2 regions of the Bacillus sp. JK106 genome follow, and region 2 is predicted to be linked to the other one. Evidence: a T-box and tRNA genes for the amino acid it is inferred to sense, from the RefSeq annotation. Region 2 holds a T-box; the other holds one or more tRNA genes.
What was found. The T-box of region 2 lies ahead of tyrS (tyrosine--tRNA ligase). A T-box ahead of a tRNA ligase gene usually reads a tRNA of that ligase, here a tRNA-Tyr.
Positions count from the first base shown of each region.

Region 1: it has a tRNA-Tyr gene. The T-box ahead of tyrS (tyrosine--tRNA ligase) is inferred to sense a tRNA for this amino acid. The anticodon was not compared.

Region 1 is NZ_JBSJQC010000004.1:14,314-29,070, reverse strand. It holds gene glmS (glutamine--fructose-6-phosphate transaminase (isomerizing)) at 1-1,604, opposite strand, end outside; gene glmM (phosphoglucosamine mutase) at 2,036-3,382, opposite strand; gene ACWJJS_RS15470 (CdaR family protein) at 3,400-4,839, opposite strand; gene cdaA (diadenylate cyclase CdaA) at 4,832-5,653, opposite strand; gene rsiW (anti-sigma-W factor RsiW) at 5,820-6,446, opposite strand; gene sigW (RNA polymerase sigma factor SigW) at 6,460-7,023, opposite strand; tRNA gene ACWJJS_RS15450 (tRNA-Gln) at 7,255-7,326, opposite strand; tRNA gene ACWJJS_RS15445 (tRNA-Tyr) at 7,331-7,415, opposite strand; tRNA gene ACWJJS_RS15440 (tRNA-Thr) at 7,435-7,507, opposite strand; tRNA gene ACWJJS_RS15435 (tRNA-Val) at 7,513-7,588, opposite strand; tRNA gene ACWJJS_RS15430 (tRNA-Glu) at 7,592-7,663, opposite strand; gene ACWJJS_RS15425 (DUF523 domain-containing protein) at 7,845-8,297, shown strand; gene ACWJJS_RS15420 (GNAT family N-acetyltransferase) at 8,316-8,792, shown strand; gene murQ (N-acetylmuramic acid 6-phosphate etherase) at 8,892-9,821, shown strand; gene ACWJJS_RS15410 (PTS transporter subunit EIIC) at 9,950-11,317, shown strand; gene pbp4b (penicillin binding protein PBP4B) at 11,336-12,619, shown strand; gene ACWJJS_RS15400 (glycoside hydrolase family 3 N-terminal domain-containing protein) at 12,666-14,579, shown strand; gene ACWJJS_RS15395 (exo-beta-N-acetylmuramidase NamZ family protein) at 14,595-14,757, shown strand, end outside.
Region 2 is NZ_JBSJQC010000003.1:843,388-858,144, reverse strand. It holds gene ytxJ (bacillithiol system redox-active protein YtxJ) at 1-87, shown strand, start outside; gene ACWJJS_RS14760 (bifunctional 3-deoxy-7-phosphoheptulonate synthase/chorismate mutase) at 324-1,400, shown strand; gene ccpA (catabolite control protein A) at 1,679-2,683, shown strand; gene motP (flagellar motor protein MotP) at 2,752-3,567, shown strand; gene motS (flagellar motor protein MotS) at 3,557-4,246, shown strand; gene ACWJJS_RS14740 (acetoin utilization protein AcuC) at 4,256-5,422, opposite strand; gene ACWJJS_RS14735 (acetoin utilization AcuB family protein) at 5,419-6,063, opposite strand; gene ACWJJS_RS14730 (GNAT family N-acetyltransferase) at 6,088-6,720, opposite strand; gene acsA (acetate--CoA ligase) at 6,879-8,597, shown strand; T-box leader at 8,651-8,883, shown strand; gene tyrS (tyrosine--tRNA ligase) at 8,934-10,199, shown strand; gene sr7p (small protein SR7P) at 10,319-10,444, shown strand; gene ACWJJS_RS14710 (AzlD domain-containing protein) at 10,485-10,808, opposite strand; gene ACWJJS_RS14705 (AzlC family ABC transporter permease) at 10,805-11,536, opposite strand; gene ACWJJS_RS14700 (TrmB family transcriptional regulator) at 11,609-12,415, opposite strand; gene ACWJJS_RS14695 (cation diffusion facilitator family transporter) at 12,638-13,507, shown strand; partial or broken gene ACWJJS_RS14690 (hypothetical protein) at 13,679-13,729, shown strand; gene ACWJJS_RS14685 (hypothetical protein) at 13,777-13,983, shown strand; gene ACWJJS_RS14680 (SGNH/GDSL hydrolase family protein) at 14,164-14,757, shown strand, end outside.

The DNA of each region.
Region 1 (14,757 bases), on a different contig from region 2:
CGGGCTGCGACTTCCTTCACGTTTCCGCGGATGCTCAGGTTGACGTGTTCTTGTGTCGCAAGCGCAAAGACCGGTGTTCCTTCTTCAATCAGTGCAATTGTTCCATGCTTCAGCTCGCCGCCGGCGAAGCCTTCCGCCTGGATGTAAGAAATCTCTTTCAGCTTCAGGGCGCCTTCGACACATACGAAGTAGTCAAGGCCGCGGCCGATGAAGAAAGCGTTTCTTGAAACAGTCAGGTACTCACGCGCGATCATTTCCATTTCGTCCTTCTGGTCGCAGAGGGCTTCCATGGCGTTTGCCGCGATACCTAATTCTTTGACTAAATCAAAACCGATATCAACGCCGTTGCGTTCTGCCGCAACTGATGCAAGGATCGCGAGGACGGCAATCTGAGCCGTATACGCTTTTGTTGATGCCACGGCGATCTCAGGGCCTGCGTGCAGAAGCAATGTGTAATCCGCTTCACGGGAAAGCGTTGATCCCGGAACGTTTGTAATCGTCAGCGCTTTGTGACCCAGCGCTTTGACTTGAACAAGCACGGCACGGCTGTCCGCTGTTTCTCCGCTTTGAGAAAGGAAGATAAAGAGCGGCTTCTTAGACAGAAGCGGCATGTTGTAAGAGAATTCACTCGCTACATGCACTTCAACCGGTACGTTTGCCCACATTTCAATATATTGTTTCCCGACAAGACCGGCGTGGTAGCTCGTTCCGCAAGCCACGATATAAATGCGGTCCGCTTCCGCCACGGCGTCAGCGACATCGCCCGCCACGGCCAGTCTGCCGTTTTCGTCCTGATACGTTTGGATGATTTTGCGCATAACAAGCGGCTGCTCATCCGTTTCTTTTAACATGTAGTGAGGGTATGTGCCTTTTTCGATATCACTGGCGTCAAGCTCAGCGATATAAGACGCACGTGTCATGACTTCACCGTCAAGGTTTTTAATCACGGCTTCGTCTTTTGTCACGATCACCATTTCTTTGTCCAAAAGCTCAACGTATTCATTCGTTACTTGAAGCATAGCCATCGCGTCAGATGCCACGACGTTAAACGTATCTCCAAGACCGATTAACAGAGGGCTTTTGTTTTTTGCAACGTAAATGGTGTCTGTGTTTTCACCGTCAAATAATGCAATTGCGTAAGAGCCTTTTAACAGAGTCAGTGTTTTACGGAACGCTTCTTCTGTGCTGAGTCCTCCCGCCACAAATTGCTCAATCATTTGAACGACTACTTCAGTGTCCGTGTCGCTTTTCAGTTCAACGTTTTCAAGATATTCGCGCTTCAGCTGAACATAGTTCTCGATCACACCGTTATGAACAAGTGTAAAGCGGCCGAGTGCGCTTTGATGCGGGTGAGCGTTCAGGAAGCTTGGTTCGCCGTGAGTCGCCCAGCGTGTATGGCCGATTCCCGCTTGAGATTCAACCGTGTGATCCACCACTTCACGAAGGTCGGCGATGCGGCCTTTTTCTTTGTACACATGCACGCCCTGCTCATTCGCCACAGCGATACCGGCAGAGTCATAACCGCGGTACTCAAGCTTCTCTAATCCTTTTAACAAAATCTCTTTCGCATCAAGCTGACCGATGTAACCTACAATTCCACACATATTTTCTTCCTCCTAAAGGTGTAAAAGGAGACGAAGAAAGTCAAATTACAAGGGGACTTTCAATCGTCCCCTCCCACATGTTTTTTTGGAAGATCATGTGATTTCTCTTTGTTCGGAGAGTCGCCCCTCCGGTTTGAAGAAATCCTTACGGCTGTGATCTAAATGAATCAGCCGGGAGGCATCCGCCGAAAATTCGATAACCTCCATCCTCGTCAACTAAGCCGTTTTTCGGGCGCTTAGTTCGGGCGCTGTAATTATAAAAGATGCAAACAATCCCGCCTTTCCTGCAAGTGAAAAACAAAGGCTGAACAAGCTTGATTTTACAGCATGTGCCAAGGACGGTCAATTATTTTTTGCCGCCCCGGCATCATGTTTACTATCATTTTATGCTGATCGCACTTGTCTTGTTCGCTCTCTGCTTATAAACTTCGCTACTCCGCTCCCATTTCTGTCCGCACGACATCCACGATTTTTGTGACATATTCGTCACAAAGCTCTTTTGTTCTCGCTTCCGCCATCACGCGTACGAGCGGTTCGGTGCCTGACGGGCGCACTAAAATCCGGCCGTCTCCGTTCATTTCTTTTTCCACTTCAGAAATAACGGCCTTCACCTTAGCGTTTTCTTCTACCTTATATTTATCCGTCACTTTCACGTTCACTAAGAGCTGCGGGAATTTTTTCATTTCATCCGCAAGTTCTGAAAGGGTTTTGCCGGACGCCTTCAGCGTATTCACAAGCATGATCGCGGACAAGAGACCGTCGCCGGTAGTGTTGTAATCAAGGAAAATAAGGTGCCCTGACTGCTCGCCGCCGACATTATAGCCGTCTTTTTTCATCGCTTCTACGACATAGCGGTCGCCGACTGCCGTTTGAACGCTTTTGATTTCTTCTTTTTCAAGCGCTTTGTAGAAACCGAGGTTGCTCATCACGGTCGATACGACGGTATCATCCTTCAGACGGCCTTCTGATTTCAAATACTTCGCGCATATGTACATAATCTGATCGCCGTCGACGATGTTTCCTTTTTCATCAACGGCAATGAGGCGGTCGCCGTCTCCGTCAAACGCAAGGCCGATATCGGCGTTTTTTTCTTTGACGAAAGCACTCAGCGCTTCCGGGTGTGTAGAACCGACGCCATCATTAATGTTTAATCCGTTCGGAGACGTCCCCATTGTAGATACGTCAGCATCGAGATCGGCAAAAAGGTGCGTCGCAATGGAAGATGTCGCACCATGGGCGCAGTCAAGCGCTACATGAATGCCCGTAAAATCTTCGTCCGCCGTCTGCTTTAAAAATTGCAGATACTTTTGAACGCCTTCAAAATAATCGTTCACAAGCCCGAGGTCCGCGCCTGTTGGTCTCGGCAGCTTATCTTCCGGTTCATCCATGAGACGTTCAATCTCGGCCTCCTGTTCATCAGAAAGCTTAAAGCCGTCCCCTCCGAAAAATTTAATTCCGTTATCCTGTACGGGGTTGTGAGAAGCGGAGATCATGACGCCCGCCTCAGCATCCATGGCTTTCGTTAAATAGGATACCCCCGGCGTAGAAATAACGCCGAGGCGCATCACTTCAGCTCCGATCGATAAAAGTCCGGCGACAAGGGCTCCCTCCAGCATATGTCCGGAGATACGTGTATCACGGCCGATCAGCACTTTCGGGCGCTGCTTATCTTTGGTCAGGACATAACCGCCAAAACGCCCCACTTTAAAGGCCAGCTCTGGCGTAAGCTCGCTGTTGGCAACACCTCTTACACCATCTGTTCCAAAATACTTGCCCATTTTGTATCGCTCCTTTTTCATTCTGTTGAAGAAGAATCAGCGCTTGATCCGTCTTCATCCTGGTCTTGATTTTGATCCTGGTTTTGACTTTTATTCTGATCGCTGTCAGTGTCGTCTTCCCGGTTCTTGCTCTTGTCTTTGTCTGCGTCTCCGCTTGTGCCGTTATTATTGCCGGAATCAGCGGAGCCGCCGTCATTTTTATTTGAACTTGTGTTTTTCTTAGAAGTCAGCTTGATCTTAACCGTGTCTTTTGACAGGGACCATGTGACGTTTTGCGGGCCGTTTACTTCAAGCTTTACAGAGTGCTCTCCGTCATCCAAGTCCGAGACATTGGCATACAGTTCAATGTCCGACTTTTTCAGCGCCTTAATGTTGGCGGGAGAGCCTTTGGCCGTAATATTTATCGCCTGCGATTCAGGGTCGAGAAACTCAATCTGCTGTGAGCCTCCCAGTCCGACCGTCTTGATTGCGACATTGTCAAAATCCTTTTTGTCTTCACTGTCCACTTTAACATGAAGCGTGATTTTTTCCGGTGATACCTTAGTGACACCCTTAGGAAGCGGGATATCGGCATTGATATCGGTATCTTTATCAATTTTGCCTAAATCAAGAGATACGCCGTCAATAAATTCCAGTGAATCCAGCACATCCTGCGGGCCGTAAACCGTCACCTCACTCGGATTCGAGTCAATGCTCGCAACACTCACCCCGTCCGGAAGACTTCCCTTTCTTTCGATTTTGAAAGGAAGCTTTTTGCTCGGACTGGCTACGGGAACCGTCACTTTAATGACTGACGGTTCAACATCAACAGGAAGTGCGTTGCCGTCTTTGTCATAGACGGTCACCTTCACTTCCTTTTCAATGGTCTCATTTGCATTTTCAAGGTTCACGGATGCTTTGACAAGTGAAATGTTATCAATCACATTTTTCGAACCTGTAATCTGCACGTTTTTCGGGCTGATAATCGGCTGCTGAGGGGTATATCCCTTTTTCATTTTGCTTTTATTGTAGTATTCAACTTCCACGGGAAAACTCTCAGCCGTTTTTTCCTGAATCGTAACCGTCGTGACTGATGGGTTAATGGAGATCGTCAGTCCGTCCGATACGTTTTTCGCCTTCAATTCGACCTTATGAGTCCCGGTCTTCAGCTTATTCATATCGGCGTATATCTCAAAATTCTTCGTCTGTCTCGCCTTTTTCACCGCGCTTGTCGAGCCTTTAATCGTGACATTTACCGTCTGGGGCACGCCGGTGACGACATAGTTCGCTTCATCGTAGTATGCTTTTACAGGAATATCAGTAAGCGTAGCCTCGTCAGTCGTTGATGTCGGAAAAAAGGATTCCCCCGGCTTTTTCGGAGTCGGCGCCTGGTTGTTGTTAACCGCAACGTAAAGCAGCAGCGCCAAGAGCAATGCAATGATCTTTACAGCCCAGCGGTTGTTTAAGAATTTATCCATTTTTCTTGCCCCTCCAGTACCAGCGGTTAGAAGAAGTATCTCTGGCGTTCTTCTTAAACTCGGCTTCAAGCATTTCTTTCAGTTCTTCTTCCGTCAATTCTCTGTGAAGGTCTCCGTTTTTGGCCACACTGATGGCGCCCGTCTCTTCAGATACAATAATGGTTAAGCTGTCCGTCACTTCACTGATGCCGACAGCCGCTCTGTGACGTGTCCCCAGCTCCTTTGAAATAAACGGGCTTTCAGAAAGCGGCAGATAACAGGCTGCCGCCGCAATCTCGTTATTTTTCATAATGACCGCTCCATCATGCAGCGGTGTATTCGGGATGAAGATATTAATCAAAAGCTCCGAGCTGACCTGCGCATTAAGCGGGATGCCCGTCTCAATATAATCGCCCATTCCCGTATCGCGCTCAATGGCGATGAGTGCGCCGATGCGGCGTTTCGCCATGTAGCTGATCGATTTTGTAATCGCTTCAATTGTCTTATGCTGCGCTTCTTCCACGGGGGTTCCGCTCCTGGAAAAGAACCGGCCCCGTCCGAGCTGTTCAAGCGCCCGTCTCAGCTCAGGCTGGAATATAATGATGATCGCTAAAAATCCCCATGTTATCGCTTGGTCCATCAGCCACTGAAGCGTGCTGAGTCCCAAATATGAACTGGCCATCCGGACCAATACGATGACGACGATTCCTTTTAAAAGCTGAACCGCCTTCGTCCCGCGTATGACCATGATTAATTTATATATCACATACCAAACAAGGAGAATATCAACGGCATTGCCGAGGTATTGCAAAAATGGGATGTCCTCAAAAGCCATTTCCTCGTCCTCCAAGAATTCAGTCATTTCGTTTTTTCCGTTATGAATTGTGCTGCATGAGCAATATGTACATCATATAGCGTGCTCATTATACCACATTTTGATTTCTCAAGTGAAATGGGCCGGCACGGCGATGCACAAAAAAAGAGTAAAGCGATTATACGCTTTACTCATCTTCATTCGGGTCCAAAGCGCTTACGACGCCCTGGCCCGCCGATTTCAGTTCGTACCAGACCCAGTCAAACAATTGGTTAATCTCTTCAATCTGCCCGGTGACTTGTCCGGCTGAGGCCATGTATTTTTCTCCGTTGACGACGGTCACATTGCCGTCGACTTTTCCTTCAATGAACAGCTTGCCGTTTTTTACTGTGACATCGCCCTTTACGGTCTCGCCTTCAGGGACGGTGACCGTGTGATTCTGCACGACAAGGTTCGGCTGTTTGGACACACTGAAATTGTGGTCATTATGCCAGCTGTTGAAAAAACCGCCGCCCATTAAAATCACAAAAACCGCTGCGGCTGCAATCATCGGATGAGTTTTGATCCATCGTTTTACAGAAGCGCGTTTTTTCTCTTTTGGAAGATTCGCCATAACTTTGGCAGTAAAATCAGCAGGGGCCGTGACATGCGATGTGCTTCGGACGAGTGCTACGGATTTCTCCATTTCATGAAAATGCCGTTTGCAATTCCCGCATGACTGCAAATGTTGTTTTAATACGTTTTCATCTTCAGGAAGGATATCTCCATCAAGATGCTTATGCATAAGCTGCACAATCTGTTCAGGACAGCTCATTTCATCACCCCACTTAAAGATCCCTCAATTGTTTTCTAAGAGCCTCTCTGCCTCTGTGTATCCTTGTCTTGACGGTGCCGACAGGGATATTCAGAATCTCCCCGATTTCAATTAAAGAGAGTTCGTCAATATACTTTAATACAATAACTGTTCTGTACTTGTCCGGCAGCTTTAAAATCTTTTTCTGAATTGTGTCCGACAGCTCCAATGACAATACGGCGTCTTCAGGGAGAACCCCGTCCGCGGCGATCTGCGAATACATCGTCAGCCCTTCTGCTCCCGCTACTTCTGCGTCCAGATAGTAATCAGGCTTTTTCTTGCGGATGCGGTCAATGGTCAGGTTGGTCGCAATTCTGTAAAGCCACGTTGAAAACTTTCTGTTGATATCGAAACTGTCGATATTGACATACGCTCTGATAAAAGCTTCCTGCGCAATATCTTCCGCTTCGTGAACATTGCCGAGCATGCGGTAGCAAAGCTGGTAAATCTTATCTTTATAAAGGTCAACGATTTCTGCAAACGCATTTTGATCGCCTTTTTTGACTTGCTTGATTCTTTTTTTAATCAGGTTTTCCATGTTTTATCTTACCTCTGCCCTTCACCGGTCTGTATCTATACGTTGATTGTTTTAAAAGGTTTCATTTTTTTTATTACATTTATTTTACCAAATTTCAGGCAGGGTGTAGATGGAAAATACAGAATATACTGCCTTAACAGCAGCTTAAAAATAGTATATCTGATGAACAATCAAAAATCGAAACAAACTGCTGATAAAAAAAAGACACCTTTATGCAAAAGGTGTCTGAGACTGGGCTAGCTGGATTCGAACCAACGCATGACGGAGTCAAAGTCCGTTGCCTTACCGCTTGGCTATAGCCCAAAGATGGTGGAGGGGGGCAGATTCGAACTGCCGAACCCTGAGGGAGCGGATTTACAGTCCGCCGCGTTTAGCCACTTCGCTACCCCTCCGTATTTTTTTGGAAAACAGTGCCGGCCAGAGGACTTGAACCCCCAACCTACTGATTACAAGTCAGTTGCTCTACCAATTGAGCTAGGCCGGCAAATATGGTGGAGGATGACGGGCTCGAACCGCCGACCCTCTGCTTGTAAGGCAGATGCTCTCCCAGCTGAGCTAATCCTCCATATGACCCGTACGGGATTCGAACCCGTGTTACCGCCGTGAAAGGGCGGTGTCTTAACCGCTTGACCAACGGGCCGTTGTGTCCGCGTCGAGCTGACAAAAGTTATTATATACAGGTTGTACCCTATTTGTAAAGAGAAAAATTATTTTTTTTATTTTCAAACTTTTTTACTCGTTTTTTAACAAGAAAAACTCATCCCTCCTCTCTTATTTCATTTATGATGAAAGTATCAAAATATTGAAGGGAATGGACACAGATGATCTTAGTCAGCTCTTGTCTCGGCGGTATCGAATGCAGATATAACGGCTCTCACGCCGCTTCGGAAAAAATCCGCAGACTCGTAGAAGAAAAGAAAGCTGTTATGGTCTGCCCCGAACTTTTGGGCGGCTTCACCACTCCCCGCGAACCGGCGGAAATCATCGGCGGCACGGGTGAAGACGTGCTGAACGGAACGGCAAGAATCGTAACGGCATCAGGCGAAGACGTTACAGCTTTATATATGGACGGCGCGGAAAAAACGTTAGCATACGCAAAAGAAATAGGCGCCGCAACGGTCATCCTTAAAGAAAACAGTCCGTCCTGCGGCAGCAGCTTTATCTATGACGGCACTTTCTCAGGAAAAAAAATACTCGGAGACGGCATCACTTCCGCTCTTTTAAAACGGGCAGGCTGCCGTGTTCTATCAGAAGATGAATTGGATCAATTATAAAAAAGGAGAGTAGATATCATGGATGTAGCCCTGTCCTTTTATAAACCGGAGCATGCAGACGGGCTGAACGGGTTTGTGCTGAGTGAAGAAGATAAAAAGTTCACAGCTCTGCCGATAGATGTCCTGCCGCAGGCGCTTGTCATCCGGGATCGCTACCCGACAGTCATTTTAAAAGAAGACCGCCCCGTCGGTTTTTTTATTTTACATACCTCAAAAGAAACCATTGCCCCGTATTCGAACAATGTGTCTGCCATTTTGCTGAGTGCGCTGTCATTACATGCGCCGCATCAGGGAAAAGGTTATGCCAAACAAGCGATGCTGCAGCTCCCCGCTTTTGTCGCAAATTACTTTCCTTGGTGTGATGAAATCGTGCTTGCTGTAAACCATCGCAATCAACGTGCAAAGAACCTGTACCGGTCTTCCGGTTTTATTGACAAAGGGCGGCGCAGGATCGGCCCGATCGGTGAACAGCACATTCTGCATCATTTTTTGTGAAAGCGCTTGATTATTCATCTCAACCCTGCCGATTTTTCTTGAAACATCTATTCAGATGCCCATATACTTCAAGTATTAACGACTTGGGAGGGTACAATCATGACAGACCGGCTTAACATTCACAGATTGACCACAGAAACCAGAAACCCGCAGACCGCTTCAATCCATCAGGCAGACACGATGGAAATTCTCCGCATCATTAACGAAGAGGATTTCAAAGTGGCTGAAGCCGTTCAGCAGGTGCTGCCCGATATTCAGATTGCCGTTCAATTCGCCCATCAGTCCTTACGGCGAAACGGCAGGCTGATTTATGCGGGAGCGGGCACAAGCGGCAGACTCGGTGTACTGGATGCGGTTGAATGCCCGCCTACATACAGCGTAAGTCCCGACACCGTCATCGGTCTGATGGCCGGAGGGGCAGACGCCTTTTTGCAAGCGGCTGAAGGTATAGAAGACAGCGAGGAAACCGGCGCTCTCGATCTCAAAACGATCGGGCTTACCGCAGAAGACACCGTGATCGCCATCGCGGCAAGCGGGCGCACGCCGTATGCGGCCGGTGCACTGAAATATGCAAAAACAATCGGCGCCAAAACCGTCGCGCTCACATGCAATAAGAACTCATTGATCAGCACCTTTGCCGATCACAGCATTGAAGTCATTGTCGGCCCCGAAGTGATTACAGGGTCAACACGAATGAAAGCCGCGACGGCACATAAAATGATTCTGAACATGATTTCCACGGCCGTGATGATTAAAAGCGGCAAAGTGTACGAAAATTTAATGGTGGACGTTCATGTCAGCAACGAAAAATTGAAAGAACGCGCAATCGGCATTATCCAAAGCATCACTGGCGTTCCGTACGACAAGGCAAAAGAAACGCTTGAGGCCGCAGGCAGCCATGTCAAAACGGCAATCGTCATGCTGAAGACGAATTCGGACGAAACACACGCGAAGGCACTGCTCAAAGAATCAGAAGGATTCATTGATAAAGCCATTGAACAGCACGTTTCAAGAGAAAAAGAACGCTGATCGTTCTTTGGTGAAAAATAATGTGCTTTTACGAGCCCGCGCCGTTTTCATGTTCGGCGCAGGCGCTTTTAGGACGCGTTTCAGGCATAGCTCCCCGGGAAAAATCGTACGGAAAAAGGAGGATCTCCATGAGCAAAGAGGCATTTTATCAGTCACTGGCCAAAGATATCCTGGACAATTGCGGCGGTTCATCGAATATTTCAGGCTTTACCCACTGTATGACACGCCTGAGGATTACACCTTTAGATCGGGATAAAATGGATATTGAGGCGCTGAAACGGCTTGACGGGGTAATAGGCGTCGTCGAAGCTGAAACACTGCAGATCATTCTCGGCACGGGTGTCGTCAATCATGTCGCCGACGCTTTCGCAAAACTTATGCCATCCGGAAAAAACATTGATTTAAAAGAAGCCGCCTCACGGAAAAAAGCCGATCTCAACAGAAAAAACACCACACCCATCAAATTGTTTCTGAGAAAAATATCAAGCATCTTCATTCCCCTTATTCCCGCACTCATTGCATCAGGTTTAATCACCGGTATTACGAAAGCCGTCATTCAGGCCGGCTGGCTCCCGAAAGAATCTCAAATCGCACTTATTTTAACGGTTATCGGTTCAGGCTTGTTCGCTTACCTCGGCGTCCTTGTCGGCATCAATGCGGCGAAGGAATTCGGCGGGACACCCGCGATGGGCGGCCTTGCGGGCATATTGATCCTTAACCCTGAGATCGCCAATATCAGTTTGTTCGGAGAGAATCTGCTCCCTGGCAGGGGAGGATTAATCGGCGTTCTTTTCGCTGCGGTTTTTATCGCTTATACCGAACGGTTTATCAGAAAGTACGTCCATCAATCCATCGACATTATCGTCACGCCTACATTGTCTTTACTTATCACCGGGCTGGTGACATATGTCGTTTTTATCCCTGCAGGCGGTTTTATTTCTGATCTGATTACATCAGGTTTATTGTCGCTGCTGAATGTCGGGGGAGTGCTCTCAGGGTTTGTACTGGGAGCCGCCTTCCTGCCGCTTGTCGTCACCGGCCTGCATCAGGGCTTGACTCCCGTACATTTGGAATTAATCCGATCAATCGGAGATGACCCGCTTCTTCCGATTCTCGCGATGGGAGGCGCGGGTCAAGTAGGCGCGGCCTTCGCCATCTTTATGAAAACAAAAAAAGCCTCATTAAAAAGAGCGATCGGCGGCGGACTTCCATCCGGTCTGCTCGGAATCGGAGAGCCGCTCATCTTTGGCGTCACGCTCCCGCTCGGCCGGCCGTTTTTGACGGCGTGTTTAGGGGCGGGAATCGGCGGCGCCTTTCAAGCCCATTTTCAAGTGGCTACTTTTTCAATCGGTGTCTCCGGCCTTCCGCTCTCGTTTCTCGTACAGCCGGCTCAAATCGTTTTGTATATCATCGGTCTCTTCATCTCTTACGCGGCGGGCTTTGTTTTCACTTATACGTTCGGATTTAAGGATGACATGGCTGCTGAATTTGAATAAACCGGGAGGGATCAGAATATGAAAACACTGACAGCCGCCGTACTCACAATCGTCATCAGCCTCTCTTTTCTGCCGCAGCACAAAGCCGAAGCCCAATCCAAATTATACGACGCAGCAAAGCTCAGAAAGGTTGATCAAATGATTGAAAAAGACATCGCAGCAGGATTCCCCGGAGCCGTCCTCGTCGTCGTAAAGGACGGACGGGTGATCAAAAAGAAAGCATACGGCTACAGCAAAAAATATGACGGGAACACCCTTTTATCCCGTCCGAAAAAAATGAAAACATCAACCATGTTTGATTTAGCTTCCAATACAAAAATGTACGCGGCCAATTTTGCACTACAGCGACTCGTCAGCCAGGGAAAGCTTGATGTGTATCAAAAAGTCTCGGCTTACCTTCCTGATTTCAAAGACAGAAAAAGCGATCCGATTCAAGGAAAAGACCGCATACGCGTCATCGATGTGCTCCAGCATCAATCCGGTCTGCCGGCAAGCTTTTATTTCTATCAGCCGGACACCGCAGGCCCTTTATATTCACAAGAACGGGATAAAACGATCCGTTTTCTCAACCAAATCCCGCTTGAATACAAGCCGGGAACAAAACACGTATACAGCGATATCGGTTACATGCTTCTCGGCTGCATCATTGAAAACATAACCGGAAAAACCCTTGATACCTATGCTGAACAAGAACTGTACAAACCGCTGAAACTGACGCACACACTGTTCAATCCGCTGCAAAAAGGTTTTAAAGAAAAAGCATTCGCAGCTACTGAACGTTTAGGCAACACACGTGACGGAGTCATCCATTTCCCTCACATCAGGACGTATACGCTGCAGGGGGAAGTTCACGATGAAAAAGCATTTTACTCAATGGGAGGGGTGTCCGGTCACGCCGGGCTGTTTTCCAGAGCTGATGATTTGGCCGTCCTTCTTCAAGTCATGCTGAACGGCGGCAGTTATAAACATGTTTCTCTCTTCAATAAAAGAACGGCCGATTTGTTCACAACCGCGGCATCCTCTGATCCGACATTCGCTCTCGGCTGGCGGAAAAACGGCAGCCCGGATATGGAGTGGATGTTCGGACCTTATGCAAGCAGGCAGGCATACGGCCATACGGGATGGACCGGCACCATCACGATTATTGATCCCGCTTATAAGCTGGGGATCGCACTTTTGACCAATAAAAAGCATTCCCCCGTCGTCAGCCCCGGTGAAAACCCGAATGTTTTTGAAGGGGATCTTTTCCCGACCGGAAGCTACGGCAGCGTCATAAAAGCGATTTATGAAGCCATTGAATGACAACCCATGTCTTTTGTCCAAACTATGACGGCAGGAGGGCACCATTATGAAACTTTTCATCTCAGCTGTATTACTGTTGTTTATTGTTTTCGGCACGCATCATGCATCGACAAAACCGGATATTCCGTCACAGGCGGAACAAGCGGTATCCCGTATGACATTAGATGAAAAATTAGGGCAGATGCTCATGCCTGATTTTCGTAATTGGCAAAAAAAGGGGCAGTCATCACCTGAGGCTCTTACCCAAATGAATGACGAAGTCGCAAGGCTTATTCAAAAGTACCGGTTCGGCGGCGTTATCTTTTTTTCAGAAAATGTAAAAAATACTGAGCAAACGGTACGCCTGACAGATGCCTTTCAAAAGGCGAGCCCTGACATTCCGCTATTATTAAGCATTGATCAGGAGGGCGGCATCGTAACTAGACTTGGTGAGGGCACTCATTTCCCAGGCAATATGGCGCTCGGGGCTGCTAGAAAAACAGCCTACGCGTCCCAGACCGGCGCCATTATCGGGAAAGAACTGAAAGCACTGGGCATTAATACGAATTTCGCTCCCGTTCTCGATATCAATAATAATCCTGGAAACCCTGTCATCGGCGTCAGGTCGTTCAGTTCAGACCGTGATCTGACAGCTTCACTCGGCCTTGCCTCAATGAACGCTCAGCAAAAGCAGGATGTCGCTTCCGCCGTCAAACATTTCCCGGGACACGGCGACACGGATGTCGACAGCCACTACGGCCTTCCGCTTGTCACCCACAATCAAGAAAGGCTGCGTCAGATTGAACTTTATCCGTTCCGGCAGGCCATTCAGGCCGGAGCTGATATGATCATGACAGCCCATGTGCAATTTCCCGCTTTTGACGATACAACCTATAAAAGCAAGCTGGACGGTTCAGACATCCTCGTACCCGCCACACTCTCGAAAAAAGTGATGACTCATCTTCTCCGTGAGGAAATGGGATTTAACGGCGTCATCGTTACGGATGCATTAAATATGAAAGCCATTGCCGATCATTTCGGCCAGGAAGAGGCGGTCGTCATGGCAGTAAAAGCAGGAGTCGATATTGCCCTGATGCCGGCCCAAGTGACATCGCTGAAAACGGAAAACCGCTTTGCCCGGGTTCATTCCGCTTTAAAACAGGCGGTGCAAAAAGGGGAAATTCCGCTTCAGCAAATTAACAAATCAGTTGAACGCATCATTTCCCTGAAAATAAAACGAGGGATATATCCCGCACCGAAAGAGACAAATCTGAAAAAGAAGATTGCAAAAGCAAAGAAAACCGTCGGCAGTAAAAATCACCTGAAAACTGAAAAACAAATCGCGGAAAGATCCGTCACCGTCTTACAAAACAAAAACCGCACGCTCCCATTCAAACCGAAAAAGAACAGCCGCGTTCTCATTGCCGCTCCTTATGAAGATCAAACAGCGTCAATGGAACAAACCATCCGGCAGCTCATCAAGAAGAAAAAAATCCGGCCGGTAACCATCAGTAAAATGAACTTCGCCGAGCGCACATTTCATGATGAACACAAAAAGCTGGTATCCGACGCGGATTACGTGATTACAGGCTCATATGTCGTAAAAAATGACCCTGTCGTAAACGACGGCGTGATTGACGATTCCGTCACAGATCCCGGCAAGTGGACGACTGCATTTCCGCGGGCCGTCATGAAAGCCGCACAATCGAACCAAAAACCCTTTGTGCTGATGAGCCTGCGTAATCCTTACGACGCCGCGAATTTTGAAGAAGCTGAAGCCCTTATCGCAGTCTACGGCTTTAAAGGATATACAGACGGACAATTCCTCCAGCCAAACATTCCGGCAGGCATTGAAGCGATATTCGGACAGACAACACCGCAAGGCAGGTTGCCCGCTGACATTCCTTCCGTCACGCATCCGGGAACGACACTGTATCCTTATGGTTTCGGTATCAATCTGAAGACCGGAAAACCGCTTTAAACAGGAGGGCTGATTATGAAAACACATACGGCTGCACTTCTCGCCGGACTTGTCGTCATCAGTGCTATGACGGCAGTCTCGGCGGCTTCTGACAGAAACCTTCATACCGCCAAGAAACCAAGCATCCAAACAGGAATCGACCGCCTGCTGAAAGATTATAAACAGGAACTGAAGGGAA
Region 2 (14,757 bases):
GTATTCGTCATTACAAACGGCGAAGTGAAATGGCACGCGTCTCATTCACAAATCACAAAAAACGCAATAGAGCAGCACCTTTCATAATTGCTGGCCGCCGGTTGATATCGGCGGTTTTTTTTTTGAAAAAAACTATTGATCATTTCAGCCGGATCATGTAGGATATCAATATATACTGCTTCAACGCATAAAAGCTTAAAAGCGTTTTGGTGATAAAGTCGAATGTGAAAAAATTTATTATTTCATATTCCTATTTTCGCATAACTGTAGTAAGATGCATGTTAACCATTAAAATAAAACATAGCATAGAAGGGATGAAAAAGATGAGCAACAAGGAATTAGAGAGCCTAAGACAGCAGGCAGACGCACTAAACTTAGAAATCCTTAAATTAATCAATGAACGCGGAGCCGTTGTAAAAGAAATCGGTAAAGCAAAGGAAGCACAGGGTGTCAACCGATTTGACCCTGTCAGAGAGCGTACAATGCTTAACCGCATTATTGAAAGCAATGACGGCCCATTTGAAAACTCAACGATCCAGCATATTTTCAAAGAAATTTTCAAAGCCGGACTTGAACTTCAAGAAGAGGATCACAGCAAAGCGTTGCTCGTCTCCCGGAAGAAAAAAGCAGAAGATACGATCGTTGACATTAAAGGCGAAAAAATCGGTGACGGCGATCAGAGATTCATCGTCGGACCTTGTGCCGTAGAAAGCTATGAGCAGGTTGCCGAAGTCGCGGCCGCAGCGAAAAAACAAGGCATTAAAATCCTGCGCGGGGGCGCGTTTAAACCCCGCACAAGTCCGTATGATTTCCAAGGTCTCGGTGTAGAAGGCCTGCAAATTCTCAAACGCGTCGCTGATGAATATGACCTCGCGGTGATCAGTGAAATCGTAACGCCCGCCCACATTGAGCAAGCGATTGATTACATTGACGTCATTCAGATCGGCGCGCGGAACATGCAAAACTTTGAATTGCTGAAAGCCGCCGGCTCCGTTAAAAAGCCGGTATTGTTAAAACGCGGTCTTGCCGCAACAATTTCAGAATTTATCAATGCAGCTGAATACATCATGTCACAAGGAAACGACCAAATCATTCTTTGTGAACGCGGAATCAGAACGTACGAAACGGCAACGAGAAACACGCTCGACATTTCTGCCGTGCCGATTTTGAAACAGGAAACTCACTTGCCGGTGTTTGTTGACGTCACACACTCAACAGGCCGCCGCGATCTCCTGCTTCCGACAGCAAAAGCGGCGCTTGCGATCGGCGCTGACGGCGTGATGGCCGAAGTTCACCCTGATCCTTCCGTTGCCCTGTCAGACTCTGCGCAGCAGATGGATATCCCTGAATTCGAGAAATGGCTGAACGAATTAAAGCCGATGCTGAAAGTAAAAGCATAATACAATGTTCCGCTCTTTAAAGGCCGCCTCGCGCGGCTTTTTTTCGTATCTTCATTTTATTTAATTATAAAATGAAAGTGAACGTTTTCATCACTGGGAAAAACGTGTATAATTTCATGAGAGATATTTAAATTTGATGAATAATGAAAAATAATGTACACTACTGACTTACGCTTACAATCATAAACGACAGAATGCGAAATCGTACGACATTTCTTTACATAAAGTGTTTATGCTATAGATAAGGATAAGTGTATCCAGTAAAAGGAGTGGTTTCAGTGAGCAACATTACGATATACGATGTGGCCAGAGAAGCAAATGTCAGTATGGCGACTGTTTCCCGCGTCGTGAACGGCAACCCGAATGTAAAACCGACGACCAGAAAAAAAGTATTGGAAGCCATTGACCGGCTCGGCTACCGTCCGAACGCGGTGGCAAGAGGGCTTGCAAGCAAAAAAACGACAACGGTCGGCGTCATCATCCCTGATATCTCAAGCATTTTCTACTCGGAACTTGCGCGTGGAATTGAAGATATCGCGACGATGTACAAATATAATATTATTTTAAGCAACTCGGATCAAAATCTTGAGAAAGAACTGCATCTGTTAAATACGATGCTCGGCAAACAAGTGGACGGTATCGTATTTATGGGCGGCAACATTACGGACGAGCATGTCGAAGAATTTAAGCGCTCTCCTGTGCCGATCGTCTTGGCGGCATCAGTGGAAGAACAGGGCGAGACGCCTTCTGTCGCCATTGATTATGAACAGGCGATTTATGATGCCGTTAAGCTTTTCATTGATAAAGGGCATCGCGATATTGCTTTCGTCTCCGGACCGATGCAAGAGCCGATCAACCGTTCGAAAAAACTGCAAGGGTACAAACGGGCGCTTGAAGAAGCGGCGATTCCGTTTAACGAGCAATTCGTAGCGGAAGGCGATTACACTTATGATTCCGGTATGGAGGCGCTTCAAAGTTTGATGGGCCTTGACCGGAAACCGACGGCGATTCTTTCTGCGACGGATGAAATGGCCCTCGGCATTATCCATGCGGCCCAAGATCAAGGTCTTTCGATACCTGATGATCTTGATATTATCGGTTTTGACAATACGAGATTGAGCCTGATGGTCCGCCCTCAGCTTTCAACAGTCGTGCAGCCTACGTACGATATCGGCGCCGTGGCGATGAGACTTTTGACAAAACTGATGAACAAAGAGCCGGTTGAAGAGCATATCGTCGAATTGCCTCACCGCATCGAATTAAGACAATCAACCAAGTCATAAAAAAACGGAAAAGCAAGCTTCACTCTGAGGGGTGGAATCTTGCTTTTTTACTTGAGTAAGGAGAAGATATGAAACGTTTTGATTATCTGACGCCCGTTGGCTTTATGTTAGGCTGTATTATCGTCGCAATCGGTATTCTGTCAGGGACGGGACTGGCGGGAATCAGTTCATTTTTGGATCAGACTTCTTTTTTAATCGTCACTGGCGGCCTTGCTGCGGCGATTTTTATCAGCTTTCCGCCGAGGGATTTAAAGAAAACCCCTTCTGTTCTGAAACAGGTATTCTCCCGTCAGGATGACAATGTGAAAGAGCTTGTCAGAGTATTTGTCAGCCTTTCGGAGCAGGCGCGCAGGCAGGGGCTGCTGTCTCTGGATGACCAGGCGCGGGAGATCAATGATCCGTTTTTAAAAAAAGGGCTTTTGCTTGCGATTGACGGCTGGGACGAGGAAACGATCCGGCTGGTGATGGATTCTGAGATCGCCGCAATGGAAGAAAGACACAGAAAAGGAAGACGCGTTTTTGAAAAAGCCGGTGATTTCGCACCCGCCTGGGGAATGATCGGGACGCTCGTCGGACTCGTTCTTATGCTCAAAAATTTAAATGACCCGCATACCCTCGGACCGAACATGGCCGTTGCGCTATTGACGACGCTGTACGGAGCGCTGCTTGCCAATTTGGTGTTTATTCCAATCGCGGCAAAACTTGAAGAAAAAACGGAAAGTGAAATTTTCATCAAACAGGTCATGATCGAAGGGGTTGTCGGCATCCAATCGGGCAAAAATCCCCGCAACCTCGAAAGTCAGCTCGTCGTCTTCAGCTCAAGAGAAGACTGGCGTAAAGGACAGCCTGCGAACAAGAAAAAGGGCGCTGTCCATGAAGCTTAGAAAAGAGCGTTTTGAAAGAAGAAACAAACCGGAACATTCCGGCGGTTCACCAAGATGGATGGTGACGTTCGCTGACTTGATCACGCTCATTCTCGTGTTCTTTATCTTGCTTTTTTCGATGTCGCAAATAGACGCGGAAAAATTTCAATCTGCCGTTTCATCGATTCATACAAACGGCGGCGGGGGTGAACCGGCGTCATCAGACAAAGCAAACGAAAATAAAGAACAGGATTTGCTGTTACAAAACGTGAAGACATACATAAAAGCGCATCATTTGAGTTCCAAATTGACGGCGAAGCGCGATGAGCGCGGAGTGGTTCTTGTGCTGCAGGAGGCCGTTCTATTTCAGACGGGAAAAGCGGATGTGCTGAAAAACGCCGAGCCGGTTCTGCATCAGATCGCGGTGCTTTTAAAAACAATTCCGAATGACATACAGGTAGAAGGCCATACGGACAGCCGCCGGATTTCCACCTATCAATTCCCGTCGAACTGGGAGCTGTCGTCTGCAAGAGCGGCGAGTGTGATCCGGTATTTTACCGCGAATGAAGACTTTTCCGCCAAACGGTTTATCTCTGCCGGGTATGCGGATACGAAACCTGTGAAGGACAACAAAAGTCCCGGACATATGAAAGAAAACCGCCGTGTAGAAATTGTGATCAAAAAAACGACCTCCTCATAAGGTCGTTTTTTATTTTGTTTTATACCGCTGCTCAGACCGGATGGCAAAAAGAGCTTTTTCCACGGTTTGGGCATTTTTTTCTGAAATTTCTTCTTTACGGGGAATCGGAGGATATAATTGTTCAGGATCACTCCAAAAAGCGGGCAACGTGCAGGGGGAATGCTTCTGCCATTTATCAATCCATTTCTGCGGTATGCGCTCCCCGGGATCAATCCCTTTCATCTCAAGCCAAATGCGGCTCCATGCTCTCGGGACGACTCTCCAAATATCGTATCCGCCGCCGCCGACCGCGATCCATCTGCCGCTGCAATATTGATGGGCTAATGAATGAGCGAGCCGCGGGATCTCCTGATAAATGGAGATTGTATTGGACAGGTGTGTCAACGGGTCGTAATAATGGGCGTCCGCACCGTTTTGGGTAAGTATGACATCCGGCTTAAAAAAAGCCGCGATTTCTGAGGCGGCCGTTTTGTAAGCGTGGAGAAAGGAATCGTCCTCTGTGAAAGCGTCCAGCGGAATGTTAAAAGAATAGCCGTAGCCTTGCCCGCTTCCTTTTTCCAGTACCTGCCCCGTCCCGGGAAATAAATAACGCCCTGTCTCGTGAAAAGAAACAGTGCAGACATCAGACCTGTCGTAAAACGTAAATTGAACGCCGTCGCCGTGGTGGGCGTCTGTATCAATGTATAACACTTTTGCCCCGTAGTTCTTCTGGATGTATTGGATGGCCACGGCGCTGTCATTATAGATACAAAAGCCTGACGCCCTGCCGCGGAAGCCGTGGTGAAGGCCGCCTCCTAAATTGCAGGCGTGCCTGGCTTGTCCCGTCATGACGTAATCAGCCGCCGTTAAGGTGCCGCCCACCAGAAGCGACGCAGCTTCATGCATGCCGGCAAAAACGGGGGTGTCTTCCGTTCCGAGACCGTAGCTTTCTCCTTCTGCGGCAGGGAGCCGGCCCGCACCCGCAAGTTCCACCGCCTGTATATAATCCTCTGTATGAACGAGAGCCAGCTCTTCTTTAGAGGCCGTGCGCGGAATGACGATGTCTCCTTCGTCAAACGCGTCCGCCGCCTGAAGCAGATCGTATGTTAAAAGCACGCGCTGCTGATTGAACGGATGATCCTGATGAAATTGATACGTCTGATAAGAAGGCGAATAAACAAAAACGCTGTCTTTCATGGCTGATCCCTCAAATGCTTCGGCCATAAGACATTGTATCCGGCTTCATGAACGGCACGGATAAAAGGGAGCGGATTCATCGTCTTCACCCGGAAGACGAGAATGTTCGACCCGGCGGAATCATGGGGATAGACGAGCACACTCAGGATTTGAAGCTGAAGATCACGGCACAAGCAGCTGAGATCAGCAAGGCTTTTTGTCATATCCGTCACCAGGATTTCCACCTGGGATCCCGGCTGGGCCGCGCCTGTCAGGCTGACGAAAGTCCGGAGCACGTCGGTTTTCGTTAAAATGCCCGTCAGCTTATGGTTTACCGTAATCGGCAGACAGCCGATGCCGTGCTCATAAAAGGAGGCGGATATTTCTTCCACAAAGTCAAGCGGATGGGCGCAGATGACATCCCGCTTCATAATGGTCTCCACTTTGTTTGTCAGAAACGCGCCGCGTTCCTTTTGTTCAAAGCTGCCGGGGCCGGCCTGTTTAATGTCTCTGTCTGTGACAATACCGGTGACGTGCAGCTCGTCGTCGATGACAGGGAGATGGCGGATATGATATATCTTCATTTTCCGGACGGCTGTTTCAATGGAGTCGTGTTTTGAGACGGTGATGACGTCCCGTTTCATGATTTGTTCTGCAATCATCTTTTTATCCCCTTTGTATGTCAGTCAATACATAAATCGCTGATAAAAACGAAGCCTGTCGAACTGTTCAATTGACTCCTGACTGACGTGCCTGCCGATGCGGGCCATCAGACAATTGGCCGGATGAGAGCTGATTTCCGGTTCATCCGTTGCAAACCAGACAAGACCCCCGGCATTCATCATCTTTTCCATGATCTTTCTGTATTCCCACACATCTTTTTTCATTCCTTTTAAATCCCAATGCCAGTAATATTCCGTCGTCATGATGATGTACCGTTCCATCTGTTCATCCATCATGCTGACTGTCAGCAACGTTTTTCCGACAGAACAGCCCCTGTAGCCGGGAGCGACCTCGATCGCACCGAGTTCAAGGAGGTCTTCCATATTTCCGTCAGACCACCGTTCAAGCGGATCAGGATATAAATACGTCACATAGCCGATAATCGTCTGTCCGTCCCTGGCGATAATGATCCGACCTTCAGGAAGCCCGGCGATCTCGATTAACGCTTTGTGCTGTTCATGAGGAAGGCGAAAGGCTGTCAGGCCTTCATGAAACTCATACTGTGCTAGGTCCTTTGGAGGAACGGGCCCTTCTACCAATAGAGGGCCGGCTGCTGTCTGAATTGATGAAGAATGGTACGTTTTATGATGTTTCACTGATTCACCGCCTGTCGGTTCTTAATAAAAACACATCTCTCTTAAGCATAACAAAATATAAAGCGTTTTCAATAGTGTTGTAATTTATATTTTAAAAATTGAGAAAACTGTGAACATCTACTATAATTAGTCTATAGATAAGCAAAGGGGGATGTTGCATGAATTTGAAAGCGTTGCCGGCGGAAAAGGGGAATTATCATCTGCGAAATTATGAGGAAACGTACCGCAGCTTCGATTGGAAAGAGGTCGAAGCGGAGTTTTCCTGGCATCAGACGGGGAAGCTGAATGCGGCGTACGAAGCGATTGACCGTCATGCCGAATCATTTCGAAAAAACAAAGTAGCGCTGTATTACAAGGACGCAAACCGGGATGAAAAATATACATTTAAAGAAATGATGGAGGAATCGAATCGGGCGGGAAATGTACTGAGACGGTATGGAAACGTGGAAAAAGGGGACCGCGTTTTTATTTTCATGCCGCGTTCGCCGGAGCTTTACTTTATTATGCTCGGCGCAATTAAAATCGGTGCAATCGCCGGCCCTTTATTTGAAGCGTTTATGGAAGGCGCCGTCAAAGACCGCCTGTTGAACAGCCAGGCAAAGGTTGTCGTGACGACACCTGAACTGGCCGAACGGATTCCGGCGGACAGCCTGCCCGACCTCGAGCATATTTTCATTGTCGGCGGCAGCAAAGAAGCGGGAGATAAAATCATCCATTATGATAAAGCGGCTGAGGGAGAAAGCACGAGACTTGATATTGAATGGATGGACAGAAGAGACGGCTACCTGCTTCACTACACATCAGGGTCTACCGGAACGCCCAAAGGTGTGCTCCATGTTCATGAAGCCATGATTCAGCAATACCAGACCGGCAAGTGGGTGCTTGATCTTAAAGAAGACGATATTTACTGGTGCACTGCGGACCCGGGCTGGGTGACCGGGACGGTGTACGGGATATTTGCGCCGTGGCTGAACGGAGCGGCGAACGTGATCGTCGGCGGCAGATTCAGTCCGGAAAACTGGTACGGCACGATTGAGAAGCTCGGTGTCAGCGTCTGGTACAGCGCTCCGACGGCTTTCAGAATGCTTATGGGCGCCGGAGATGAAATGGCATCCAAATTTGACCTTACTTCACTTCGTCACGTCCTGAGTGTCGGAGAACCTCTGAACCCCGAGGTCATCAAGTGGGGACATAAAGTATTCGGCAAGCGCATCCACGACACGTGGTGGATGACAGAAACGGGCGGACAGCTCATCTGCAATTATCCTTGCATGGAGATCAAGCCGGGTTCAATGGGGAAACCGATTCCGGGAGTGGAAGCGGCGATCGTTGACAATCAGGGAAATGAGCTTCCGCCGTACCGGATGGGAAATCTCGCCATTAAAAAGGGCTGGCCGTCGATGATGGATTCCATTTGGAACAACAAAGAGAAATATGATTCTTATTTCATGCCGGGCGGCTGGTATGTTTCCGGAGATTCTGCTTATATGGATGAAGACGGTTATTTCTGGTTCCAAGGCAGAGTCGATGATGTCATTATGACATCCGGCGAGCGCGTCGGCCCGTTTGAAGTCGAAAGCAAACTTGTTGAACATCCGGCGATTGCCGAAGCCGGGGTCATCGGAAAGCCGGATCCTGTCCGGGGAGAAATTATTAAAGCGTTTATCGCGCTCAGAGAAGGGCATGAGCCATCCGATCAGCTGAAGGAGGACATTCGCCTCTTTGTAAAACAGGGGCTTGCCGCGCATGCCGCACCGCGGGAAATTGAATTCAAAGATAAACTTCCGAAAACACGGAGCGGAAAAATCATGAGACGTGTGCTGAAGGCGTGGGAGCTGAACCTGCCGGCAGGCGACCTGTCCACAATGGAAGATTAAAGACGGCGTTGACATCGTATCTTATTTATGTTAAAAATGAGTAAGCTTCATACGAAAAGGTTTTGATTGAGACAAGTAGGATATCTGATTGTTCCAGAGAGCTGATGGCCGGTGAAAATCAGCACATAAGATATGCCGAATACACTCATGAACCGCTTTTGCGAACAAAGCTATTCCAAGGCTTTCAGTAGTGAAAGAACGGACACGGTCCGTTATCAAAAAGAGTGATAAAAGCTTTTTTATGTTTTTATTAGTAGGGTGGTACCGCGATTATATCGTCCCTTCGTTTTAAACGAAGGGGCGTTTTTTATTTTCATAAACAAAGGAGCAGACAAAATGACTAACTTATTAGAGGATTTATCATTCCGCGGCTTAATCCAGCAAATGACGGATGAAGAAGGACTGAATAAACAGCTGAACGAAGAAAAAATCCGTTTATACTCAGGGTTTGACCCGACGGCTGACAGCCTGCACATCGGACACCTTCTGCCGATATTGACACTGCGCCGTTTCCAGCTTGCAGGCCACCATCCGATTGCGCTTGTAGGCGGCGCGACGGGACTGATCGGCGATCCGAGCGGCAAAAAAGCGGAGCGTACGTTAAATACTCAGGATATCGTTGTCGAATGGTCGCAAAAAATTAAAAATCAGCTTTCCCGATTTTTAGATTTCGAGGCCGGAGAAAACCCCGCTGTCATAGCGAACAACTTTGATTGGATCGGAAAGCTGAGCATCATTGAATTTCTCCGCGACGTCGGAAAGAACTTCGGAATTAACTACATGCTTGCGAAAGATACTGTAAGCTCAAGAATTGAAACCGGAATTTCTTACACGGAATTCAGCTACATGATCCTGCAATCCTACGATTTTCTGAATCTGTACAGAGAAAAGAACTGCAAACTCCAAATCGGAGGCAGTGACCAGTGGGGCAACATCACGGCCGGTCTTGAACTGATCAGAAAATCAGAAGAAGAAGGGGCGAAAGCTTTCGGTCTTACCATTCCGCTCGTCACAAAAGCTGACGGCACGAAATTCGGCAAAACGGAAGGCGGCGCCATTTGGCTTGATAAAGAAAAAACATCGCCGTACGAATTCTACCAGTTCTGGATCAATACAGATGACCGCGACGTCGTCAAATACTTAAAATACTTTACTTTCTTGTCAAAAGAGGAAATTGAAGCTTATGCTGAAAAAACGGAGACGGCTCCTGAGAAAAGAGAAGCGCAGAAACGTCTCGCCGAAGAGGTGACTGTTCTTGTACACGGCCGCGAAGCGCTTGAGCAGGCCGTTCATATCTCCCAGGCGCTGTTCAGCGGCAATATTAAAGAGCTTTCCGCTCAAGACGTCAAGGTAGGATTTAAAGATGTACCTTCGTTTGAAAAAGTCCGCTCTGAAGAACTGTCTTTAGTAGACGTGCTTGTGGAATCTAAATTGTCGCCTTCAAAACGGCAGGCCCGCGAAGACATTCAAAACGGAGCTGTTTACATTAACGGCGAGCGCCAGACGGACATCGGGCATCTTCTGACTGCGGAAGACCGCATTGAAGATCAATTTACCGTACTGCGCCGCGGAAAGAAAAAATACTTCCTGATCACGTACTGAAAATAAAAAGCAGTCCGGCCGCTCAATGCGGCAGGCTGCTTTTTTATGTTTTGTGAATACTGCACGGGGAAATGAGTACAGTACATAGTATAAGCAAAACAGGGAAGGGGTGCTGCGCCGTGAATTTCATGTTTACCATCGCAAAAGAAAGATTGCAGCGGGATCATTGGGAACAGCAGCAAAGCATAAACGCCGAAGCCAAAGCCGAGGAATCAGAGACGGAAGAAGAAAATCCGACATCATAAAGGTAAAGCCTCCATTCTGCGGAATGGAGGCTTTTGATTGTCACCATATCAGCCTGACGGCGGCCATCAGCACGACTCCTGTGATGACCGTGATGGATAAGCTTTTTGTCAGCATCGCACAAAGCAATGTCGGGATGAGAACGATCATTGCTTTCCAATCAAAGGTCAAAGCGCTGTTTGTTTTCACAATCATGCTTTCCGTTACCAGAGCAGTCAAAATGCAAAGCGGAATAAAGGAGAGCCATTTTAAAGCCAATTCAGGCATCTGAATGTTCCGGACAAATATAAACGGAACAATGCGCGGCACAAGTGTAACAATCATGCAGCCGAGTATAATCCAGATCATTTGTGTGCTGATGCTCATTTGTCCGTCACCACCCCGATCGTTGCCACAATCACGGTTGAGACGATGACCGCGATGTGTGACGGGACGAAATACGATAACAAGACCATAAAAATGATCATATAGAGAATTAAGGAGAGGCTGTGCTTCAGCTTTTCCGAAGCGGACGACTGCAATTGCAGCACAAGCAGCGCCGCAAACATAGCGGGCAAAGCAAAGTCCAGGCCGAGCGCGTAAGGATCAGATATCCATTGCCCGAGAAGCCCGCCCATCACGCAGGAAATAACCCAGCACATGTAAGCGGTTATATTGAGGCCGTTCATCCACTTATCGTATAACCTGCCGTTCTGAGCCGCTTTGTTCACCGCTACTCCGAAAGATTCGTCAGTAAGCAGAGCCCCGAAGCCGATATTTTTTGCCAGAGAGTATTTCGTGAAATACGGCGCGATGGTCAGGCTCAGCAGAAGGTGCCGCAGATTGACGATAAACGTCGTTAAAATAATGGCGGAAATCGGACTCCCGGAAACAAGGAGCGAGCAAATAATAAATTGGGCGGCGCCGGCATAGACACACAAGGATAACAAACAGATTTCAAGAATGCTTAGATGAGAGGCAACGCCGACGATGCCGAAAGCAAAACCGATGCTCATATAGCCCAGCAGCGTAGGCACACAATCCCGCACCCCCTGTAAAAACGTATCGTTCATTTCCCGGGAAACGGCGGTTTTTTGCACTTCTGTGTTAATCATTTTTTATACTCCTTTCATAGAGATTATAATGATAACGACTAATGAAAAAATCAAAGAAAATACGGTTCACATTTATATGAACCGATTTCCGGTGACGACATGAAATAACGAATGGTTTTGTTTCATCAGGCCTTCAACTTTTTCAGCCCCGACTTCTTTCACAAGCTCTGCGAACATCAGATCGTGCCTCATATATTCCATGGCCACGAGAACGAGAGCGGGATCTTCTGATTTAATGGCCCAGGCATTCGTCTGCGGAGAAAAATTGGCGATTAAGACTTCTTTATTATCTCGGGCAGCTATCGTTAATCTTCCGCCCATCCGTTTCTCCGCCACTTCAGGAGACATATTATGATTTGTCGTATTTCCGAGCTTCACTTCCGGAGGGCCGAACACAATCGAAAAGACGGGCAATTGTTCGGCGGCGCGTTTATTAGCGGCTTCCTGAATAAAGGGAATCTGCTGTTCCCAGACAGACAGCCACAACTCTTCCTCGGCTTTTTCAATCATATCCTTCATCTCATTGATGACATGATCATTCGTGCTGATGCGGCGGATGACATTCATCTCCTGCTCGCTTTCCAGCGCCAATAACTTTTCCTCAAGGTAGCCGAATGAGTTCTCGAAATCGTGCCGGAGCCGGTCGATTAATTCCTTTCCGGCCAGCGGGGCATATGTAACCGGATCAGACGGCACAATATGGACAGCGCCTTTATCAACTAATTTCCCCAATACCTCATAGATCATTGAGCGGGGGACGCCTGACCTTTTGCTGATTTCATATCCGGTAACAGGCGAGTGTTTCAACAAGCCGATATATGCTTTACATTCATATTGAGAAAATCCAAACTTCTGTAATTCTTTCAGAACATCGTCCATAAACATCCTCCGTAGTGGTTATTCATGAAACTACTATAATGTAAGCGGTTATATCTTGTCAATGGGACTTGAGTGCTGAAAGAAAGGTTCGCCTGTTTTGTCGCTTTCCAACTTAGTTTATGATGAGTTACATGTATGGCTTTTGTGAAAAACGTTGCCGTAGACCCACACGAATGCCGTTTGATACGATAAATACAAGAAGTCAAAAAGAGGAGGATCACGGTGGAAAACACCTCTAAAATCGCTTTTTTATCGGTTATAAGCAATTCCCTGGTCGTCATGCTCAAAATAGTGGTGGGGATAATAACCGGATCTGTCGCGATACTTTCTGAAGCCATTCATTCTTTTTTAGATTTGATCGCCGCCTTCATCGCCTTTATCTCCGTCAGGATTTCAAAAAAGCCGGCTGATACAGGGCATCCGTACGGTCATGGAAAAGTCGAGAATCTGTCGGGGACCATCGAGACGATTCTGATTTTTGCGGCAGGGATTTGGATGATATATGAATGCATTCAAAAACTGGTGAACCCGGCGCCGGTTCATCTGCCCGTATTGGGAATTGTTGTGATGCTTGCTGGGGCTCTCATTAATTTGATCGTTTCGAAGTTCGTAAAAAGAGAAGCCGAAAAGGTTAATTCCGTGGCAATGAAATCAAATGCCCTGCATTTACTGACTGACGTGTACACATCATTAGGCGTAGCGGCAAGCCTTTTGGTCGTTACCTTAACGGAGTGGTACATACTTGATCCCATTATAGGTATGGTGCTGGCGGTGTATATCATATATGAAGCGTTTAAGTTAATGAAAGAAGCATTCCCGCCGCTGATTGATACCCGTTTGTCGGAAGAGGAAGAAAAAACAATTTTAAAGATTATCGAAACATTTCAACAGGAATTTATTGAAATTCACGATTTTCGTACAAGACGCTCCGGCCCGCAAGAGTATATTGATTTTCACCTGGTCGTACCCTCTCACGTGACGATTAAAGACGTGCACGACCTGTGTGACCGCATTGAAAGAGATATTACGGATGAATTCAAACAAGCACAGGTAATGATTCACCCCGAGCCGGAGAGCGAGAGGAAGAAATAAATCGATCTTATGTTTGCGTTTGTTCCCGGCAAAATGCCTGCAAAAGGCCCGTTCCCACGGGTCTTTTTGTTGTATAAATGTCCATTTCTCGCTCATATGAGAGAGAAGCTTATACACGTGAGGGATACATTTCATACGTTATGTTGTAAAGAAAAAGGGAGGTGAACAGAATTGAACGCTATTTCTGTTAAAGAAATTGAACATGGAGTTGCCGTTGCGGAAAGAGAAGGTTTAGGAGAGTATTTATACCAAGAACCGGTTTCCAAAAAATGTTCGGGCCGTTCCCGCAGCAGAAAACGGACACACCGTTCACGCAGCAGAAGACGGAGTCATCACCGGACACACCGCTCCCGCAGCAGAAGACGGAGCCATCACCGGACACACCGCTCCCGCAGCAGAAGACGGAGCCATCACCGGACACACCGTTCACGCAGCAGACGGTCCCATCAAAAACGTACCCGCAAGCGCTGTTTTAAATGCTGACTGCAGACTCTATTACAAGTAACGGAGATCTGCTATAATGGCAAGAGAACTGCATAAAAGATCCGGTATCATCATCTGCGGACACTGAACTGACAACATGGCGCTGTTTGTTCGTGTCCGTTTTTCGTGTCAAAAAAAGATGCCGGAGGATAAAAAGGAAGGGATGACGCCGAATGAAACTGAATGAGGACTTTTATAACTCTGAAGGAAAGACAGTCTCTTCGCAAAACATAAGCAGCAAGCTTTTGCATATCACGGACAGCGGGCATATCAGCGTTGACTTCATCAGCATAAGCAGGCTGCGGAAGGCTTCAAAAATCGCGATCTTAGGTGACAGCGTCGCCCGGGGGCTGCGTGCGGAATACGGCTTTGGTGACATTCTGAAAGACCGGACAGACGCTGAAATAACCAATCTGTCTGTCAGCGGCGTTAATATGAGCAACAACGGAAGCGATAACATTTATCAGCAAGCGCTTAAAACAAAGGGACATGATGTCATTATTGTCCAGGGAACAGATGATGATTGGTGCAACCACATTCCCATCGGCACAGATGAAAAGGATATCACCACATTTTACGGAGGCTTCTGTCAAGTGATTCAGCAGCTGCGAAGCGGAAATAAAGGCGCGAGCATCATTGTGGTGACCCCAACGAGACAAGCAAAAATATCAAAAGGAAAAATCGTCCGCCGTGATACTGATAAAAATAAACTGGGCCTGAAGCTGGCTGACTATGTGAAAGCCCAAAAAGAAGCCTGCACACTCCTC